Regions from separate parts of the Streptomyces sp. NBC_01454 genome, predicted to be linked through region 1. Evidence: riboswitches for the same ligand, from Rfam matches in the RefSeq annotation. Region 1 holds a riboswitch; each other region holds the start of a gene.
The links. Region 1 has a riboswitch for cyclic di-AMP ahead of OIU81_RS02085 (C40 family peptidase). Riboswitches for the same ligand answer to the same signal wherever they lie in the genome.

Region 1 (4,736 bases):
CGGCACACCGGTCAGCCCCGTGCGCGGATCGCCGCCGACATCGAACGCGACAAGATCTTCGACGCCCGCGCCGCCCAGGAGTACGGCCTGATCGACGGCCTCACCCGCGACCGCAAGCAGTCGGCGCACCCGCCCACCGGGCGGTGAGCGCGCATGCTGCCACCCGAACTCCCGCCGCTGCCCGCCCTCACCCGCGCCGAGGGTGAGCTGATCGACCGCTATCTGGAGGTGCTCGATCTGCTGGGCCGCATCAACCCGGCCCGCGGCGGTGGCACCTACAGCGGGCTGCGCGCCGCCCAGGCACTCGTCGGCAAGGCCACCGGACTGCGGGACGCGCTGACACTGATGCACCAGCGCGGCGAGAGCGAGCTGCACCGCGACACCCTGACCCGCGCGCTGCGGGTGCTGGACGGCGAACGGCGGGCCGGGCTCGTGGCGCTGCCGCCGCCCGAGGAGATCTGACGCGACACGCGGTGGGGCTGCCCATACGGCGTAGCCCTCACGGCCGTTGCGCAGTGGCCACGAATTGCCCCTTCACCGGCAATTTCTCCGGTCCCGGATGTTTCGTTCCAGGTCCGGGGCGTGCGACACCCGGGATCCTGACGCCTGAGGGAACAAAACCCACCATTCAGGCCAAATGTGACCCATCTCACACACGGCAATTTCAACTCGGAGTTTGGGCGGCGGGTGCGTGAGGATCCCTTCGACGACAAGACCCCGCCACAGCGACGGGGCGGTCCGGACGGGCGCCTAATCCCGCCGCCGTACCGGATGTCCGGTCGACGTTCTGGACCGGCGGGAGCGGAGGACCCGAGCAGGACGGGGTCCACGGCCTTCACGGGCCGGCGGACTCCTTGGGGTGAAGCCGTACGCACGGCCGGGCATTCTTCGCCTGCCCGAACCCGACAGGTCTTCCTTCGCAGGCGGCTGACGAAGGGTTTGCGCATGACTGTGCGCATGCATACGCCGAGTGTGCTGGCGCGCACCGGCACCGTCGCCGCGCTGACGCTGGTCACGCTCGGCGGAACGATGATCGCCCCGGGAGCGACCGGGGACGTGGAGGCCGCGTCCGTGTCCGCACACGCGCTGCGGGTCGCCGCCTCCAAACGGGGCTCCCCCTACCGGTACGGCGCCCAGGGGCCCAACGCCTTCGACTGTTCCGGGCTGACGCTGTACTCGTTCCTGCGCGCCGGCCGGGTCCTGCCCCGTACCGCCGCCGCGCAGTACAGCCGCACCCGGCACGTCCCGGCCGCGGCCCGCCGCGGTGGCGACCTGGTCTTCTTCCATTCGGGCAGCGGCATTTACCACGTGGGGATCTACGCCGGGAACGGCCGGATGTGGCATGCGCCCAAGGCCGGGAGCACGGTGCGGCTGGAACGGATCTGGAGCCACGGGGTCTGGTACGGGCGGGTGCGCTGAGCCGCGCACTCTTCTGACTACCCGTCAATTACCTCCGGCCGAACGGCCGGAGGCACGGGGCGTGCCGCGATTCAGGCGAGCACCACCTCGACCAGCAGGACGCCCCCCAGCGCCGTCAGCAGCGCTCCGGTGGTGGCCTCCAGGGCACGGGCCACCCGCGGGCGGCGCAACCAGGTGCCCAGACGGTCGACGAGCAGCGCGACGGCGGGGAACCACACCAGCGCCATCGCGACGACCAGGGTGGCCAGCAGCAGCGTACGGGGCAGTGCGGGCTGTCCCGCCGGGACGAACTGCGGCAGCAGACTGAGAAAGAGGACCGGGGCCTTGGGATTGAGCGCGTTCGCCAGGAAGCCCTGGCGCAGGCTGCGCGCGGTGCCCAGCGGCGCGGCCGGGTGGCTGTCGTCGCCCGGCGCCCCTTCAGCGGGTGCGGCCGTCGGGTCCGTGGTGGCCGCCGGGCGCCGCAATGCCGCGGTCAGCGCGCGGGCCCCCAGATACAACAGATAGCCCCCGCCGAGCAGTTGGACGGCCCCGAACAGCGCGGGCACGGCGACCAGCACGGCCGCGAGCCCGGCCACCGCCACTGCGGTGTGCACCAGCAGCCCGCCGGCGACCCCGACCGCGGTCGCCACCCCCGCGCGCCGCGAGTCGAGCGCGTTGCGCACCACGACCGCGAAGTCCGCGCCCGGCATGGTGACCATGCCCGCGGCGACTCCGGTGAAGGCCATCAGCTGTCCGTCCATGCCAGCAGCTTCGCTGGTCAGAGCCTTTAATGGGTAGTGGCAATGTTCTGGGAGGGCCTAAAGAGGTTCTTATGTACGACCCCACACGACTGGCCGCACTGGTGGCGGTGGCCGAGGCCGGCTCGATCACCCGGGCCGCCGCCCGACTGGGCTACACCGCGCCCGCACTCTCCCAGCAGCTGGCCAAGCTGGAGCGGGAGGCGGGGACGGCGCTGCTGGTGCGCCACCACCGGGGGACGCGGCTGACGGCGGCCGGGGAGCTGCTGCTCGTGCGGGCCCGGCGGGTGCTCGACGAGCTGGCGCAGGCGCGGCACGAGCTGGCCCGGCTGGCGGGGCTGTCCGGGGGCCGGCTGCGGGTCGGCACGTTCATGACCGCCGGTACGCATCTGCTGCCGCCCGCGCTCAGCGCCTTCCGCCGGGCGCACCCCGATGTGGAGCTGAGCGTGACGGAGTACGTGCCGCCACAGGCCGCCGAGGCGGTGGCGGTGGGCGACGTCGATCTGGCGCTGACGCATGCCTATGTGCCGGGCGAGGCGATGCCGCCGCCGGACGGGGTGCGCCTCGAACCGCTGCTGACGGAGGAGCTGGTGCTGGTCACGGCGCCCGGCCATGCCCTGTCGGCGGGCCCCGGACGGCTGCCGCTCGCCGAACTCGCCGGACAGCCGCTGGTCAGCATGGCGCCGGCCAATCCCAACCGGCGGGAGGTGGAGGCGGTGCTGGCGGCGGCCGGGGCGAGCGTCGCGGTGCGCTGTGAGTCGCCGAGCTATGCGGTGGCGTGCGCGCTGGTGAGCGCGGGGCTGGGGGTGGCGGTGGTTCCGGAGATGGTGGCGGAGGGCTCGGTGACACCGCTGGGGGTCCGCCGGCTGGACCCGCCCGAGCTGCGCCGCCGGATCGCGGTCGCCCACCGGCCCGACGCCGGCAGCCCGGCCGCGGACACCCTGCGGGCCCTGCTGCGCGGCGCGTTCGCCCGCCACTCCCCCGCACCGTGACCACGGGAACGACGACGGGCGACGCCCGCTCCTGACGACGGGTCAGCCGACCGGCGCCGTGGCCAGGATCGTGCCGACCGCCGTGTCAATCTGATCGTCCGTCAGGTCCGCCCGGGCGGTCAGCCGGAGCCGGGAGATCCCGTCGGGCACCGACGGCGGCCGGAAGCAGCCGACGACGAGTCCGGCCGCGCGGCAGTCGGCGGCCCAGCCGACCGCCGCCTCCGGCGAGGGCGCGCGGACCGAGACCACCGCGGCGTCCGGCCGCACCGCCGTCAGACCTGCCGCGGTGAGCCGGTCGTGCAGCGTGCGTGCGACCTGCCCGGCCCGGGTGGCGCGCTGCGGTTCACGGCCCAGCACCCGCAGCGCGGCGAGTGCGCCGCCGGCCGCCGCCGGGGCGAGACCGGTGTCGAAGATGAACGACCGGGCGGTGTTGACCAGGTGCTCGATGACCCGGGCCGGGCCGAGCACCGCACCGCCCTGCGCGCCCAGCGACTTGGAGAGCGTCACGGTGGTCACCACATCGCCGTCGCCGGCGAGCCCGGCCGCCCACAGTGCGCCGCGGCCGCCCTCGCCGAGGACGCCCAGTCCGTGGGCGTCATCGACGAGCAGCGCGGCGCCCCGCGTCCGGCAGACCTCGGCGAGTGCGGGGAGCGGGGCGGCGTCGCCGTCGACCGAGAACACCGAGTCGGTGACGGCGAGCGCCCGGCCGTCGTGGCCGCCGAGCGCGGCGCGTACGGCCTCCGGGTCGGCGTGCGGGACCACTTCGGTGCGGGCCCGGGACAGCCGGCAGCCGTCGATGAGGGAGGCATGGTTGCCCGCGTCGGACACGACCAGGGTGCCGGCGGCGGTGAGCGCGGTGACCGCGGCGAGATTGGCGGTGTAACCGGACGAGAGCACCAACGCGGCCTCGAAGCCGCAGAAGGCGGCGAGTTCCGACTCCAGCCGGGCGTGGAGTTCGGTGCTGCCGGTCACCAGCCGGGAGCCGGTCGCGCCCGCGCCCCAGCGGTGTGCGGCGGCGGCCGCGCCACGGGTGACCTCGGGGTGCCGGGCGAGTCCGAGGTAGTCGTTGCCGGCCAGGTCGAGCAGCGGGTGGTCGGCCGGGCGGGGACGAAGGGTGCGGACCAGTCCGGCGCGCCGGCGTGCGTCGCGGGCTTCATCGATCCAGTCGAAGGCGGTGCCGGGTGCCGGACGGCGGGCCTCGGCGGGGGCCGCCGGTGAGCTGTCGCGGGGCAGCGTGGGGGCGGAGTCCTGCGGCATCGGCGTCCTTCGTCCGTGGGCCTCGATTGTGGGCTGTTGATAGACGTTAGCGGTCGTTCCGCAGGCCCACAGTGTGGCGATACACACACCTCCATCCAGGGTCGTTGTGGGAATCCTCCTTGGCCGGGGACGGTGACGTAGGCCAGGATCAACGCCATGGACCTGCTGAACGCACTGGTGGACAAGGGATTGCGGCGCGAGTTGCCGACCCGCGAAGAGGCGCTGGCCGTGCTGGCGACCTCCGATGACGAACTGCTCGATGTCGTGGCCGCGGCCGGAAAGGTGCGCCGTCAGTGGTTCGGGCGGCGGGTCAAACTCAACTATCTCGTCA
Region 2 (4,736 bases), 2.6 Mb from region 1:
ATGCGGGGCGTGGATCATCTTGCCGTCGCCGATGTAGAGCCCCACATGGCTGATGCCGGAGTAGAAGAACACCAGGTCACCGGGGGCGAGTTGGGACCGGTCGACCCGCGGGCCGGAGCTGATCTGGGTGTAGGTGGTCCGGGGCAGGGCGACGCCGCCGGACTTCCAGGCGGCCTGGGTCAGCCCCGAGCAGTCGTACGCGGAGGGGCCCGTCGCGCCCCAGACGTACGGCTTGCCCAGCGCGGCGTAGGCGAAGGAAACGGCCCGCGCGGCACGGGGGTTGGGGGCGGCCGCCGCGGCACCCCCGGCGCCGGGGGCGATCCCCGCGCCGTGGGTGATCCCGTCGAGGGGGCCGTCCCCGCGCGTCCCCCGGTCCGGGTGGTCCCGGCCGGCAGCCTCCTTGCCGTCGCCGTCGCCGTCGCCGTCGCCGTCCCGGCCCGCCATCCGCTTCCGCTGCTCGGCGGTCAGCCGGTTCAGCAACTGCTCGGCGGCGTCCAGCTTGTGGACGACCGTGACCCGGTGCTTCTTCAGCGTGGCCTCGGTGGCCGCCAGCCGCTCCGCGGTCTCCTCGGCCCGCTGCCGGACCTGCCGTACGCTGCCGAGCCGGCGCGCGTAACCGGCCACCGCGGTCGCCTGATGGCTGCCCGTACGCTCCAGGACCGCGGCGCCGTCGAGATAGCGCTGCGGATCCGCGGACAGCAGCAGCCGGACGGTCGGGTCCACCCCGCCGGAGCGGTACTGGCTCGCGGCCAGGGCGCCCAGCTCGGTGCGGGCGGTGTTGAGCTTCTGGGTCCTGCGGGCGGCCTCGTCCTGCAGCCGGCTCAGCTCCCGGCGTGCGGTGCCGGCGGCTTCCTTCGCACCGTTGTAGTTCTGCGTGGCCACCTCTGCCTCCTGGTACAGCGCGTTGATCCGGCCCTTGACCTGGGCGGGGGTGGGCTGGGGCGCGGCCTGGCCGGTGCCGTCGAAGACGGTGGCGGTGGCGGCACCGGCGAGTGCCAGCGTGGCGGCGGTGCGCGCGGTGCGCGTGCCGCCGGTCAGCGAGGCGAGCGGATGCTGCCGGGGCTTGCGGTGCGAGGCCACGGTGGCCGTCACTTCCTTCCCTTCGAGCCGGGGGCCGGCGGCGGTCCGTAACGGGGGAACGAACCGCCGCCGCACCTCGCGGCGAGGCGGCCGACGGGTCGCCGGTGGGGGGCCGGCGACGGCGGGGAGTCGACCGCCTGGAGGAGGACGCTAAGCCTGGGTGTTGCGCCGGGGGGTCCGCTTGCCCGGCATTGTTCGCTTTCGACCGGTGCGGGTGTGCCGATGACCGTGCGGCCGACGGCCGGACGGCCGGTACCGGCCCGCCCATGACCGAAGCGACGATTGTGGGCGCCCTGCCCGCAGGGCCGTGCTATGCGGCGGCTACGATCCCGCACTATGGACGTAGTAATCAATCTCTTCGTCGCCCTGCACATCATCGGCATCGCCTCCCTGCTCGGAGGCTTCCTGACCCAGATGAAGGCGATGGGCGCGGGCACCGCCCGCTTCGTGCCGGCCATGCTGCACGGCGCGCTGACGATGCTGGTCACCGGCGTCGCGCTGGTCGGCCTCAACGAGGCCCAGGGCCACCACGTCAACACCCTCAAGATCGGCATCAAGATGGCCGTCCTGGTGGTGATCCTGGCGCTGGTCTACGTCAAGCGCGACGACGAGACGGTCGACAAGCCGCTCTTCGGCGCGGTCGGCGCGCTGACGGTGGCCAACATCTTTATCGCGGTGCTCTGGACCTGAGAAGGACCTGAGCGGCGCGCCGGACCTGACGGCGCGGACCACCGCCCCACCACGGCACACCGCGCGGTCCTCGCACTCCATATCGGAGGCGACGGCCGCGCGGTGGCGTGTGGGGGGTGGCCGTGGGGGGTGGCCTGTGGGGGAGCGGAGGGCGCCGGGCCTCAGCCCGGGCGGACGCTCCCGTAGATGGGCATGTAGTAGATCGACTCCACCCGGACGCTGGCGCCCGGGTGCGGCGCGTGGATCATCTTGCCGTCGCCTATGTACATCCCGACGTGGCTGATGTCGTCGAAGAAGAACACCAGGTCACCGGGTTGCAGATCCTTGGTGGACACCCGCGTGCCGATCTTGACCTGGTCCCAGGTGGTCCGCGGCATCGTGACGCCGGTCGCCTTCCACGCCGCCTGCGTCAGCCCCGAGCAGTCGTAGGAGCTGGGGCCGGTCGCACCCCAGACGTACGGCTTGCCGATCTGGGCGCGGGCGAAGGCGATCGCCTGCGCGGCCTTGGTGGAGGACGGGGTGCCGGTCGAACCGCCGCCGTCCGAGCCGCCACCGGTCTGGCCGCCCGCGGAACCGCCGCCGTCGTGCTGCCGCTCGCGCTGCCTGCGCGCCTCCTCGTCGGCCTTGCGCTTGGCGGCCGCCTCCTTCTCGCGCTCCAGCTGCGCCAGCCGCGCCTTCTCCTGCGCGGTCAGCCGGGACAGCAGCTGACGGGCCTCGGTCAGCTTGTCCTGGACGGAGCGCTTGGACTCCTTGAGGGACGCCTGCGACTTCTGCAGCCGCTCCAGGCTGTCGGTCGCTTCGGCCCGCTGGTGCGCCGCGGCCGCCGCCTGCTCCTGGTAGTCGGTGACGGCCTGCTTCTGCCGGCCGGTCAGCCGCTCCATGAGATGGCTGCGGTCGAAGAACTGCTGCGGGTCCTTGGCGAGCATCAGCTGCGCCGTCGGGTTCATCCCGCCGGTGCGGTACTGGGCCGACGCGTACATGCCCAGCTGGTGCCGGGACCTGTTCATCTGCTCGGCGCGCTTGGCCGCGGCGTTGAGCAGGCCGTCGACGGTGTGCTGCTGTTCGCCGGCGCGCTCCTTGGCTCCGTTGTACTTCTCGGTGGCCACCTCGGCCTGGTGGTAGAGGTCGTCGACCTTCTTCTTGACCTCTTCGACGGTGGGTTTCGGCGCCCTGGGGGCCGCGTCGGCGGTCTGCGAGAGCAGGGTGACCGACGCGAGGGCAGCGGTGGTGAGCCCGGCAGCCGTACGGCGGCCTCCGGGCGAGGCGAGGACGCTGGTGCGCGGCTTGCGATGGGACGCCAAGGCCGGCAACTCCTTCCGTGACCGCCTACCGGGTTAGCTGTCGGGTTCGGGCGGTGTCGATGACGGAAGGCTTGCCCTACGGTCCGACGTCCGTCTGTGACGGCCGTACGGATCGATTCACCCCGGTGGTGCTGGTGGGTCCCCGGCTCCGGGTGCCTCATGGCAGGGCCGGACTCGGCGCGGCGGCCCGTGCGGACACTGTCGTACGCGGGGAGGCGGGCTGCCTGAGCGAGGACGTTAGCCAACTCGTGTGGCTCCTGTGAAGGCTGATGTTCGATATGCCCGAAACCTTTTTGTGACCTGAACGCGATGCGGGGGTTGTTGTGGCAGATGTCGGATTCGGGTAGACGGGGCGCCGCACCATTCGGCCCGGGCCCGGCCGCCTGACCAGCGCGCCGCCCCGCGCGCCCGGTATACGGCCGACAATCGGCACTGCGCGGCGGGTTGTCAGTGCGGCGGCCTAGACTCGGTGGGCGATGAGCAGCCTCTTTGACGACAGCTTCCTGGCGGACCTCGGCCACAAGGGCGAGGAGCACCCGCCGCCTCCCGAGGACGGGCACGAGCCAGCCCCCGAGGAGATCCCCGCCGACCTCTTCGGCGGGAAATTCGACGCGCCCGGCCCCAGAGAGACCCACTACCGCGACGGCGCCGCCCGCCCCGCCGTGGATGCCGCCGCGCTGCTCGAGGGGCTCAACGACGAGCAGAAGGCCGCCGTGGTGCACACCGGCGGCCCGCTGCTGATCGTCGCCGGCGCCGGCTCCGGCAAGACCCGGGTGCTCACCCACCGCATCGCCCATCTGCTGGCCGAGCGCCATGTCCACCCCGGCCAGATCCTCGCGATCACCTTCACCAACAAGGCCGCGGGCGAGATGAAGGAGCGCGTCGAGGAGCTCGTCGGCCCGCGCGCGAACGCCATGTGGGTCTCCACCTTCCACAGCGCCTGCGTCCGCATCCTGCGCCGCGAGTCCAAGAAGCTGGGCTTCACCTCCTCCTTCTCGATCTACGACGCCGCCGACTCCAAGCGCCTGATGGCGCTGGTCTGCCGCGATCTGGATCTGGACCCCAAGCGCTACCCGCCCAAGTCCTTCAGCGCGAAGATCTCCAACCTCAAGAACGAGCTCATCGACGAGGAGAGCTTCGCCGGGACGGCCGCCGACGGGTTCGAGAAGACGCTGGCCGAGGCGTATGCGATGTACCAGGCCCGGCTGCGCGAGGCCAACGCCCTGGACTTCGACGACATCATCATGACGACGGTCAGTCTGCTCCAGGCCTTCCCGGATGTCGCCGAGCACTACCGCCGCCGCTTCCGCCATGTCCTCGTCGACGAGTACCAGGACACCAACCACGCCCAGTACACCCTCGTGCGCGAGCTGGTCGGCCCCGCCGAATCGGCGGCCGAGCTGTGCGTCGTCGGCGACGCCGACCAGTCGATCTACGCCTTCCGCGGTGCCACCATCCGCAACATCCTCCAGTTCGAGGAGGACTACCCCGACGCGACCACGATCCTGCTGGAGCAGAACTACCGCTCCTCGCAGACGATCCTGTCCGCCGCCAACGCCGTCATCGAGCGCAACGAGAACCGCCGCCCCAAGAACCTCTGGACCGACGCCGGCAGCGGCCCCGGGATCACCGGCTATGTCGCCGACACCGAGCACGACGAGGCGC
Region 3 (4,736 bases), 4.4 Mb from region 1:
TCCAGCGCCTCGGGCGCCAGCCGTCCGGTGCGGTCCACGCCCTGGCCGAGCCGGACGATCTGCATCCGGCGGTCGAGGTCCTTCAGCTCGCCGGTCGCCGGGTCGCAGTCCGCGACCAGCAGCCGGATGGAGTTCGTACCGCAGTCGATGGCGGCGACCCGCTTCACGTGGCGTCTCCTTCGGGGGCGTCCTGAGCTTCGGTGTCCTGGGCTCCGGTGTCCTGGCAGGGGGTCACGCACGGCCCCTTCTTCCACCACTCCGGGAGCATCGCGAGGGCCTCGTCACCGAGCGGGTTGACGCCCGGCCCGGCGGCCAGCGAGTGACCGACGAGGACATGCAGGCACTTGACCCGGTCGGGCATGCCGCCGGCGCTCGGGAAACCCTGGAGCACCTCGATCGCGTCCCGCCGCCGGATGTAGTCCTCGTGCGCCGCGCGGTAGGCGGCGGCAAGCTCCGGGTCGGCCGCCAGGCGCTCGGACATCTCCTTCATCACGCCGTTGGCCTCCAGCGTGCCGATCGCGGAGGCCGCGCGCGGGCAGGTGAGGTAGTAGAGCGTGGGGAAGGGCGTGCCGTCCTCCAGGCGCGGCGCCGTCTCGACGACATCGGGCCGGCCGCAGGGGCAGCGGTGCGCGATGGCGCGCAGCCCGCGCGGCGGGCGGCCCAGCTGCTCCTTGAAAGCGGCGATGTCCGCGGCGGTGGGCTCGGTGGGCTCGGTCTGGGGCGGGGGGGTGTCCATGTGCGCTTTCGGTGAGGTGAGTGGTGAGCGGGGCGGGCATGCCGTCCCGTATCCGACAGTACGGGGCGGCGCCCGCCGGCGGTACGGGCCCGGCCCTACCGCTTGTCGGCCGAGTCGACGGCGTCCCAGAGATTCTCGTACCAGGGGCGCTGCGCGGCCTGCGGCCCCTTCGGCGCGGAGCCGGTGCCGGAGCCGTCCTGGACGAGGTAGCCGGTCTCGCCCGGCATGACGTAGTGAAGGTGACGGCGGGCCTGCTGACGGACGTACTCCGGGTCCTGCCAGCGGGCCTGCTGCTCGCGCAGCCGCTCCAGGGCGGCGCCGGCGTCCTGCGCGCGGTGGCGCTGGTCGGCGATGTCGGAGCGCTGGGAGACGTACTGCCTTATCGGGTAGGCGAGGGCGACGACCAGCGAGCACATCACCAGGGCCAGCAGGGCGGCGCGGCCGGTGAGGCGGTTGCGGCGGGGCGGGCGGGCACGGTAGACGCGGGCTGCGGCCTGCTCGCCGAGGGCCTTGAGTCGGGTCGCGGTCGAGAACCGGTCCGCGGGCACGTCGTCTCCCCTTCACTGACGGACGCCTGACTGCTGAAGCAGACGCGTCCCCGGCAACGGTACGGGACCGTTGCCGGGGACGTACGGGGTGCTGGGCGGTTGTCTCGCCCGATTAGCCCTCGCCGCCCCGGTCCCCCGGGGCGGCGGGCCGCCGTGGGTCAGCTGCCGTGACGGAACCGCGGGAAGGCGGAGCGGCCGGCGTAGACCGCGGCGTCGTCGAGGATCTCCTCGATGCGCAGCAGCTGGTTGTACTTGGCGACGCGCTCGGAGCGGGCCGGGGCGCCGGTCTTGATCTGGCCGCAGTTGGTGGCGACGGCGAGGTCGGCGATGGTGACGTCCTCGGTCTCGCCGGAGCGGTGCGACATCATGCACTTGAAGCCGTTGCGCTGGGCCAGCTCGACGGCGTCCAGGGTCTCGGTCAGCGAGCCGATCTGGTTGACCTTCACCAGCAGCGCGTTGGCGGAGCCCTCCTCGATGCCGCGGGCGAGGCGCTCGGGGTTGGTGACGAACAGGTCGTCGCCGACGAGCTGCACCTTGGCGCCGAGCTTGTCGGTGATGACCTTCCAGCCGGCCCAGTCGTCCTCGAACAGCGGGTCCTCGATGGAGACCAGCGGGTAGGCCGCGACCAGCTCCTCGTAGTACTCGGTCATCTCGGCGGCCGAGCGGTCCTTGCCCTCGAACTGGTACTTGCCGTCCTTGCAGAACTCGGAGGCGGCGACGTCCAGCGCGAGCGCGATGTCCTGGCCGGGGGCATAGCCGGCCTGCTTGACGGCCTCGAGGATGAGGTCGAGGGCCTCGCGGTTGGAGCCCAGGTTGGGGGCGAAGCCGCCCTCGTCACCGAGGCCGGTGGACAGCCCGCGCTCCTTCAGGACCTTCTTGAGGGTGTGGTAGACCTCGGCGCCCCAGCGCAGCGCCTCGGAGAAGGACTCCGCGCCGATCGGGGCGATCATGAACTCCTGGATGTCCACGTTGGAGTCGGCGTGCGAGCCGCCGTTCAGGATGTTCATCATCGGCACGGGCAGGACGTGCGCGTTCGGGCCGCCGAGGTAGCGGAACAGCGGGAGGTCGCTGGCCTCGGAGGCGGCGTGCGCGACGGCGAGGGAGACGCCGAGGATGGCGTTGGCGCCGAGCGAGCCCTTGTTGTCGGTGGCGTCCAGGTCGAACATGGCCTGGTCGATCAGCCGCTGCTCGGTCGCGTCGTAGCCGACGAGCTCCGGGCCGATCTGCTCGATGACGGCCAGGACGGCCTTCTCCACGCCCTTGCCGAGGTAGCGGTTCGGGTCGCCGTCGCGGAGCTCGACGGCCTCGAAGGCGCCGGTGGAGGCACCGGAGGGCACGGCGGCACGGCCGGTGCTGCCGTCGTCGAGGCCGACCTCGACCTCGACCGTGGGATTACCTCGCGAGTCGAGAATTTCGCGGGCTACGACGACGTCGATGGACGGCACGTTGTCTCCTTCGTGGGTGTCTGGAGTTCTGCAGCACGAGCCTAACGGCCCCGGGCGCGTGAGCTTGCCCTTGGCCCGCTCCGTGGGACGGAATTACGGAAGGAAGAGCCCAAAGGCCCAGTTCACGGGACCTTTGACCGCATTGTTCGCGCACCGGCCAACGCCGCGGAACGGTGCCGGTCAGCGGCTTGCGCCGGCAGTGGATCTCCCCCGGTGCGACCCGAGGTGTGAGAAACCCCGCCGCGGCGCGCTGGGGGGAATGGCGCGCCGGGCGGGGCTGTCTCACGGAGGAAGCGGGCCCGCCGCTCGGGCCGGCAGGAGTTCCGGTGAGGAAACGGCTCAGACGTTGAGCTTCTGGCCCGGCAGGATCAGGTTCGGGTTGCCGCCGATGACCGACTTGTTGGCCTCGTAGACCGACTTCCAGTTGGTGCCGTGGGCCTTGGCGATCTTGGCGAGGGTGTCGCCCGCCTTCACGGTGTAGTTGCCGTGGCCCAGGGACTTGCGCTCGGTGGAGCGCGAGGCACGCTTCTCGGGCGCGGCCGGGGCCTTCTTGGCCTCGGTCTTGGCCTCGGTCTTGCCGGAGTCCTGCTGCGGGGCGGACTTGGTCTGGGAGCCGGAGGTGTCGACGTTCGCGGCGGGGCCGCCGGCGGTCAGGTTGCCGGCACCGGCGCAGGACCAGGCGCCCGGGCCCTGGATGGCGAGGAGCTTCTCGGCGGCGGCGATCTGCTGGCTCTTGGAGGCCTGGTCGGCGCGCGGTGCGTACTGGGTACCGCCGGCGGCGGCCCAGCTGGAGTTCGAGAACTGCAGGCCACCGTAGTAGCCGTTACCGGTGTTGATCGACCAGTTGCCGCCGGACTCGCACTGGGCGACCTTGTCCCAGGTGGAGACCGAGGCGGCGGAGGCGGAGGTGGCGCCCATCAGCGGGACGGCCACGGCCGCACCGGCTATGCCGGCGAGGGTGGCGACGCGGACGGCCTTGGAGGGACGACTGTGCTTGCCTTTGTTGATCAGCATGGTTCGTTCGTTTCCTCACCGACGCCTGCGAGGTGAGCTGTCGGGTTCGGGCTGTGAGTGGCCCGGCCGTGTGCGCATCGCACGTGGCTTCACCCCAAGCCGGTCGCCCGCTTTCACGGGCGGGGCCGGCACTTACCTTGGTTCCCCCGCTCCTGCCTACGGCGCTTGCGCGTCAACTGCCCCCGATCACCGGCAGGATTCGGCGTGTGACCGGAGGGCCCGCTTTGGCGAGCGGTCCTGACGTTAAGCAGCAACCCCCGTGGTGTTCAAACCCCACCATCTGCGCCAAGTTGACCGATTTCGATCACGACTGGGTCACATCTCCGCAGGTGGGGCGCGGTACGCCGGGGCCGGACGGTCCCGGGCCCCCTGAGGTCAACGAGACCCTTGTCTCACTTTCACCAAAGGGGGCAAAGGGGGACGAACTAGCCTGCGTTCTGCCCGAGATCGAGCACCTGGCCCGGCTGGATCAGGTCCGCGTCGGAGCCGATGACGCCCTCGTTGCGGTCGTAGAGGGCGGTCCAGCCGCCGGCCAGCCGGTGGGCCGTGGCGATGGCTGACAGGCTGTCACCCGGGCGCACGGTGTAGTCGCCGTCGGCCGCCGGGCCCGAACGGTGCGCGTCACCGCCGCGCGAGGCCCTGCCGCCGCCGTCACCCTGGCCGTCCCCACTGTTCCAGCTGTCCCCACTGTTCCGGCTGTCCTGACCGTTCCGGCCGTCCTGGCTGCCGTCGCCGCCCTTGTGGTCCGCACCTCCGCGGTGCCTGCCCTGGGCGGGCTTCTCCCGCGGCGTGCCGGTGGTGTCCGGGCGGCTGCCGGCGTCGGACGGGTCGGCGGACGGCGAGGGGTCCTTCTGTCCGTCGCCGGGCGTCGCGGAGCCGGACGGGTCGGGCGTGCCGGACGGGTCGCCGCCGCGGCCGGAGTCCGGGGCGTCGGGCGAGGGCGTCGACCGCGTCGGCTCGTCGGACGGTCCGGTGCCCGTGTCGCCGCCCGGC
Region 4 (4,736 bases), 1.5 Mb from region 1:
CGGACGCCGCGGATCTCGCGCTGACCGTACTGGGCGGCGGCGAGTCCTCCCGTCTGTACAACCGGCTGGTGCGCCGTGACCGCAGTGCGGTGGCCGCCGGCTTCGGCCTGCTGCGGCTGGCCGGCGCGCCCTCGCTGGGCTGGCTGGACGTGAAGACGTCCGGCGGGGTGGAGGTCCCCGGCATCGAGCGCGCGGTCGACGAGGAGCTGGCCCGCTTCGCCGCCGAGGGGCCGACCCCGGAGGAGATGGAACGGGCGCAGGCCCAGCTGGAGCGTGAATGGCTGGACCGGCTCGCCACGGTCAGCGGCCGCGCCGACGAACTGTGCCGCTTCGCCGTCCTGTTCGGCGACCCGCAGCTCGCGCTGAGCGCCGTCCAGCGTGTCCTGGACATCACCCCCGAGGAGGTGCAGGCGGTCGCCAAGGCCCGGCTGCGCCCCGACAACCGCGCGGTGCTGGTCTACGAGCCGACCGAGCCGAACGACGCCGCCGACACCGAGGAAGGGCAGGCGGACCAGTGAGCGACGCCACCACCCACGCCGACACCCCTGTGAGCACGATGGACTTCCACCCGCAGCCCCAAGGCGGCGCGCCCAAGCCGTGGGCCTTCCCGGCGCCGGACCGCAGCCAACTGCCCAACGGTCTCACCCTCCTGACCAGCCACCGCCCCGGCCAGCAGGTCGTCGCCGTCGAGATCAACCTCGTCGCGCCCCTGGACGCCGAGCCCGAGGGCCTGGACGGCGTTGCCACGATCATGGCGCGGGGGCTGTCCGAGGGCACCGACAAGCACGACGCGGAGGAGTTCGCCGCCGAGCTGGAGCGCTGCGGCGCCACCCTGGACGCGCACGCCGACCACCCCGGTGTACGGGTCTCCCTCGAGGTGCCGGCCTCCCGGCTGCACCGCGCGCTCGGCCTGCTCGCCGACGCGCTGCGCGCCCCCGCCTTCCCGGAGAGCGAGGTCGAGCGGCTGGTCCGCAACCGCCTCGACGAGATCCCGCACGAGCTCGCCAACCCGGCCCGGCGCGCCGCGATGGCGCTGTCCAAGGAGCTGTTCCCGGCCACGGCCCGGATGTCGCGCCCGCGCCAGGGTACCGAGGAGACCGTCGCGCGCATCGACGCCGCGGCCGTCCGCGGCTTCTACGACGCCCATGTACGGCCCGCCACGGCCACCGCCGTCATCGTCGGCGACTTCACCGGCGTCGACCTGGACGCGGCGCTGGCCGACACCCTCGGCGCCTGGAGCGGCTCGACGGCCGAGCCGCTGAAGGCCTCGCCGATCGCCGCCGACGACACCGGCCGCGTGGTGATCGTCGACCGTCCCGGTGCCGTCCAGACGCAGCTGCTCATCGGCCGGATCGGCCCCGACCGGCACGACCGGGTGTGGCCCGCGCAGGTCCTCGGCACGTACTGCCTGGGCGGGACCCTCACCTCCCGTCTGGACCGTGTGCTGCGTGAGGAGAAGGGCTACACCTACGGGGTGCGCGCGTTCGGCCAGGTGCTCCGCTCCACCGCCCCCACGTCCCCCGAGGGGGCCACGGGTGCCGCGCTGCTGGCCATCAGCGGCTCGGTGGACACCGCCTCCACCGTTCCGGCCCTCGAGGACCTGTGGAAGGTGCTGCGGACCCTCGCGGCAGGGGGGCTGACCGACGACGAGCGGGATGTCGCCGTGCAGAACCTCGTCGGGGTCGCGCCGCTGAAGTACGAGACCGCGGCGGCCGTCGCGGGCACGCTGGCCGACCAGGTGGAGCAGCACCTCCCGGATGACTTCCAGGCGCAGTTGTACGCCCGCCTCGTGGAGACCGGCACGGTCGAGGCGACCGCGGCGGCGGTCAGCGCGTTCCCCGTGGACCGGCTGGTGACGGTCCTCGTGGGTGACGCGGCGCAGATCGCCGAGCCGGTCAAGGAGCTGGGCATCGGCGAGGTGACGGTCGTCGGCGGCTAACCCCGCCCGTATGACGAAAGGTCATATATCGACAAAGCGGCTCCCGTGGCACTCACTCGCCACGGGAGCCGCTGTATGTCCGTTTTCTTACAGCTGGTTGCGCAGGTTCTTGTGGCATCCCGCACAAAAATCGGCTTCTGTTTGCCCCACGAAAGTGGCCCCGTTTAGCGTCGTCCCGGCTGTTCGTCACAAGTCCGCCACAACAGTGGCACCGGACAGTCATCGCCGAGTCCCCGTACGGCGCGAGCCAGGGGAGCCGGGGACCCACGCGTCCCTTGGGGTGAATCGGACTCCTCTCCCGAGGAGCCCGTAGGAGACCTTCCTGCTCCGAACCCGTCAGCTAACCCGGTAGGCGAGAAGGAGGGAAAGGACAAGCCCGTACATGGCGTTCATCCGTGCCACCGGGAAGCACCGCCGCGCCAACCGTCCTACCCGGACGACCCGCAACGTCGCCGGTATAGCCACCCTCGCGGCGGGCGGTGTGGTCGCCTCCGTGGCCTCGCCGGCACTGGCCGCGACGGACGTGGCACCCACCCATGACACCGGTCTGCAGCAGGCCGTCGTGATGGGTGACGAGCTCGCCGGCCATGTCGCGGCCCAGGCCGACGCGCAGCGCGCCGCCGCGGAGTCCGCCGCCGCACAGGCGAAGGCCGAAGCCGTCGCGAAGAAGCAGGCCGACGAGGCCAAGCGGCGTGCCGAGGCCGCCCACAAGGCCAAGGTGCGCGCCGCCCGCGATGCCGAGCGCAAGCGTCTGAACACCTTCGTCGCGCCGGTCGCCGACTCCTACGTCTCCACCGGCTACAAGGCGTCCAGCAGCCTGTGGTCCTCGGGCAGCCACACCGGCATCGACTTCCACGCCGCCTCCGGCACCAGCGTCCGTGCCGTCGGCTCGGGCACCGTCGTCGAGGCGGACTGGGGCGGCTCGTACGGCAACAACATCGTGATCAAGATGAACGACGGCACGTACACCCAGTACGGTCACCTGTCGTCGTTCGCCGTCTCGGTCGGCCAGAAGGTCACCCGCGGCCAGCAGATCGCCCTCTCCGGTGCCACCGGCAATGCCACCGGCCCGCACCTGCACTTCGAGGCCCGCACCGGCCCCGACTACGGCTCGGACATCGACCCGATCACCTACCTGCGCGCACACGGCGTCAACGTCTGACCTGCCGCTGGCCCGTCCCCACGCCCGGGAGGGGTGCCCCGCACCGCGCGTCCTCCCGAAGCCCCGGTCCCATGACCGGGGCTTCGGCGTATCCGGCGCGGCGTCGCGTTTGCGGTGCGGGGGGCGTGCACCGGAGGCGGAGCCGGCGTGCCCACGACTTCCGGCCAAAAGTATCCATGAATATTCTGTGCCCGTCGGAAAAGCCGTGCCGGTCTAATAGAGTCACGGAAAAGCCGCCGACCGGCGGCGTTTCCTGGGGATCACGGCGGAGGCTCGGAAGATGCGAGGCCATATTTCCGCGCATGCGGTGTGCACGGCGATTCGCGACGACATTGTCTCCGGTGCGCTGGCGCCGGGGAGCCGGCTGATCGAGGAGATCCTCGCGGCCCGTTACGGCGTTTCCAGAGTGCCGGTCCGTGAGGCGCTGCGCACCCTGCAGTCCGAGGGCTTCGTCACCACCCGCCACCACGCCGGGGCCTGCGTCGCCGAGCCCACCGCGCAGGAGGCGGCCGATCTCCTGGACGTCCGCGCCCTGTTGGAGCCGCTGGGCGCCGCCCGCGCGGCCGCCCGCCGCAGCCCGGCCCACCTCAAGGTGCTCCGCGGCCTGGTGCGGCTCGGCCGCGAGCGGGCCCGGCACGGCGATCCGGGGGACCTGCAGCAGCTGGACGACTGGTTCCACGAGACGCTGGCCCAGGCGGTCGGCAGCCCCAGCCTGACGGCGCTGCTGACCCAGCTGCGGCGCAAGATCGAGTGGATGTACGCCGTGGAGCCGCCGACCCGCTCCGCCGAGTCGTGGGACGAGTACGGTGCCGTGCTGGACGCGGTGGCCCGGGGAGACGCGGAGCGGGCCCGCGCCCTGATGGCGGCTCATGTCGAGCGCTCACTCCCCGTGTACCGGCTGCGACGCCCGCTCAAGACCGGGGTGAGGGATCCGAAACCGCCCGTCAACACGGTGCGCGTCCGCCCTTAACAACCGTCCCGTATACAAAGAGGTCCCGCATGCGAAGAAGTGCGGGACGTGTGGAACGGGCTTCGGTGAGCAGAAGCGAGATCCCTCCGGTGCAAATGCGGCCGGTATTCGGGGATCTATTCTGTGGCGCCGCGAACGGTGAATGGTGCGCGCCGAATGGTGCACGTTTTGCGGCACCGAGATGGGTTGTCACAGCTGACGTGCGCGCTATTTCTCGCCCGCCGGATTTCCGGGTGGTCGGGAAAATCCGGTGCACCCGCGCGACAAAGGCGCGCGCGGCGGCCGTGCACACACCGTGGCCCCGCCTCGGACTCAGGGCGCAGTGAAGCGGCCCCGTCGCGGCAACCGGTGACCGGTCGCCGCGACGGGGCCGCCGCGTACAGCAGAGAGCCTGTGGGCTCAGACGGTCTCGGGGAGCTCCTCGAGACCCTCGGCGACGAGCTTGGCCAGGCGGTCGAGCGCGGCCTCGGCGCCGTCGGCGTCGGAGGCCAGCACGATCTCCTCGCCGCCCTGGGCGCCGAGGCCCAGGACCGCGAGCATGGAGGCGGCGTTCACGGGGTTGCCCTCGGCCTTGGCGATCGTTATCGGGACACCGGAGGCGGTGGCCGCGCGGACGAAGATCGACGCGGGGCGGGCGTGCAGGCCTTCGGCCCAACCGACATTGA

Region 2: linked by a shared signal. The riboswitch ahead of OIU81_RS13860 (C40 family peptidase) and the one ahead of OIU81_RS02085 (C40 family peptidase) in region 1 are both predicted to bind cyclic di-AMP.
Region 3: linked by a shared signal. The riboswitch ahead of OIU81_RS22010 (transglycosylase family protein) and the one ahead of OIU81_RS02085 (C40 family peptidase) in region 1 are both predicted to bind cyclic di-AMP.
Region 4: linked by a shared signal. The riboswitch ahead of OIU81_RS08965 (M23 family metallopeptidase) and the one ahead of OIU81_RS02085 (C40 family peptidase) in region 1 are both predicted to bind cyclic di-AMP.

Annotation. Positions count from the first base shown of each region.
Region 1 covers NZ_CP109460.1:572,662-577,397, forward strand. Annotated here, with positions in the region: gene OIU81_RS02075 (ATP-dependent Clp protease proteolytic subunit) at 1-147, shown strand, start outside; gene OIU81_RS02080 (hypothetical protein) at 154-462, shown strand; cyclic di-AMP (ydaO/yuaA leader) riboswitch at 751-941, shown strand; gene OIU81_RS02085 (C40 family peptidase) at 946-1,419, shown strand; gene OIU81_RS02090 (LysE family translocator) at 1,491-2,159, opposite strand; gene OIU81_RS02095 (LysR family transcriptional regulator) at 2,231-3,148, shown strand; gene OIU81_RS02100 (8-amino-7-oxononanoate synthase) at 3,191-4,405, opposite strand; gene bioB (biotin synthase BioB) at 4,562-4,736, shown strand, end outside.
Region 2 covers NZ_CP109460.1:3,194,705-3,199,440, reverse strand. Annotated here, with positions in the region: gene OIU81_RS13870 (C40 family peptidase) at 1-1,092, opposite strand, end outside; gene OIU81_RS13865 (hypothetical protein) at 1,417-1,770, shown strand; gene OIU81_RS13860 (C40 family peptidase) at 1,932-3,071, opposite strand; cyclic di-AMP (ydaO/yuaA leader) riboswitch at 3,079-3,261, opposite strand; gene pcrA (DNA helicase PcrA) at 3,548-4,736, shown strand, end outside.
Region 3 covers NZ_CP109460.1:4,945,107-4,949,842, reverse strand. Annotated here, with positions in the region: gene OIU81_RS22030 (Ppx/GppA phosphatase family protein) at 1-167, opposite strand, end outside; gene OIU81_RS22025 (DUF501 domain-containing protein) at 164-736, opposite strand; gene OIU81_RS22020 (FtsB family cell division protein) at 832-1,284, opposite strand; gene eno (phosphopyruvate hydratase) at 1,443-2,729, opposite strand; gene OIU81_RS22010 (transglycosylase family protein) at 3,069-3,743, opposite strand; cyclic di-AMP (ydaO/yuaA leader) riboswitch at 3,751-3,917, opposite strand; gene OIU81_RS22005 (transglycosylase family protein) at 4,169-4,736, opposite strand, start outside.
Region 4 covers NZ_CP109460.1:2,064,577-2,069,312, reverse strand. Annotated here, with positions in the region: gene OIU81_RS08975 (M16 family metallopeptidase) at 1-518, shown strand, start outside; gene OIU81_RS08970 (M16 family metallopeptidase) at 557-1,939, shown strand; cyclic di-AMP (ydaO/yuaA leader) riboswitch at 2,153-2,309, shown strand; gene OIU81_RS08965 (M23 family metallopeptidase) at 2,322-3,101, shown strand; gene OIU81_RS08960 (GntR family transcriptional regulator) at 3,382-4,071, shown strand; gene OIU81_RS08955 (HPr family phosphocarrier protein) at 4,471-4,736, opposite strand, start outside.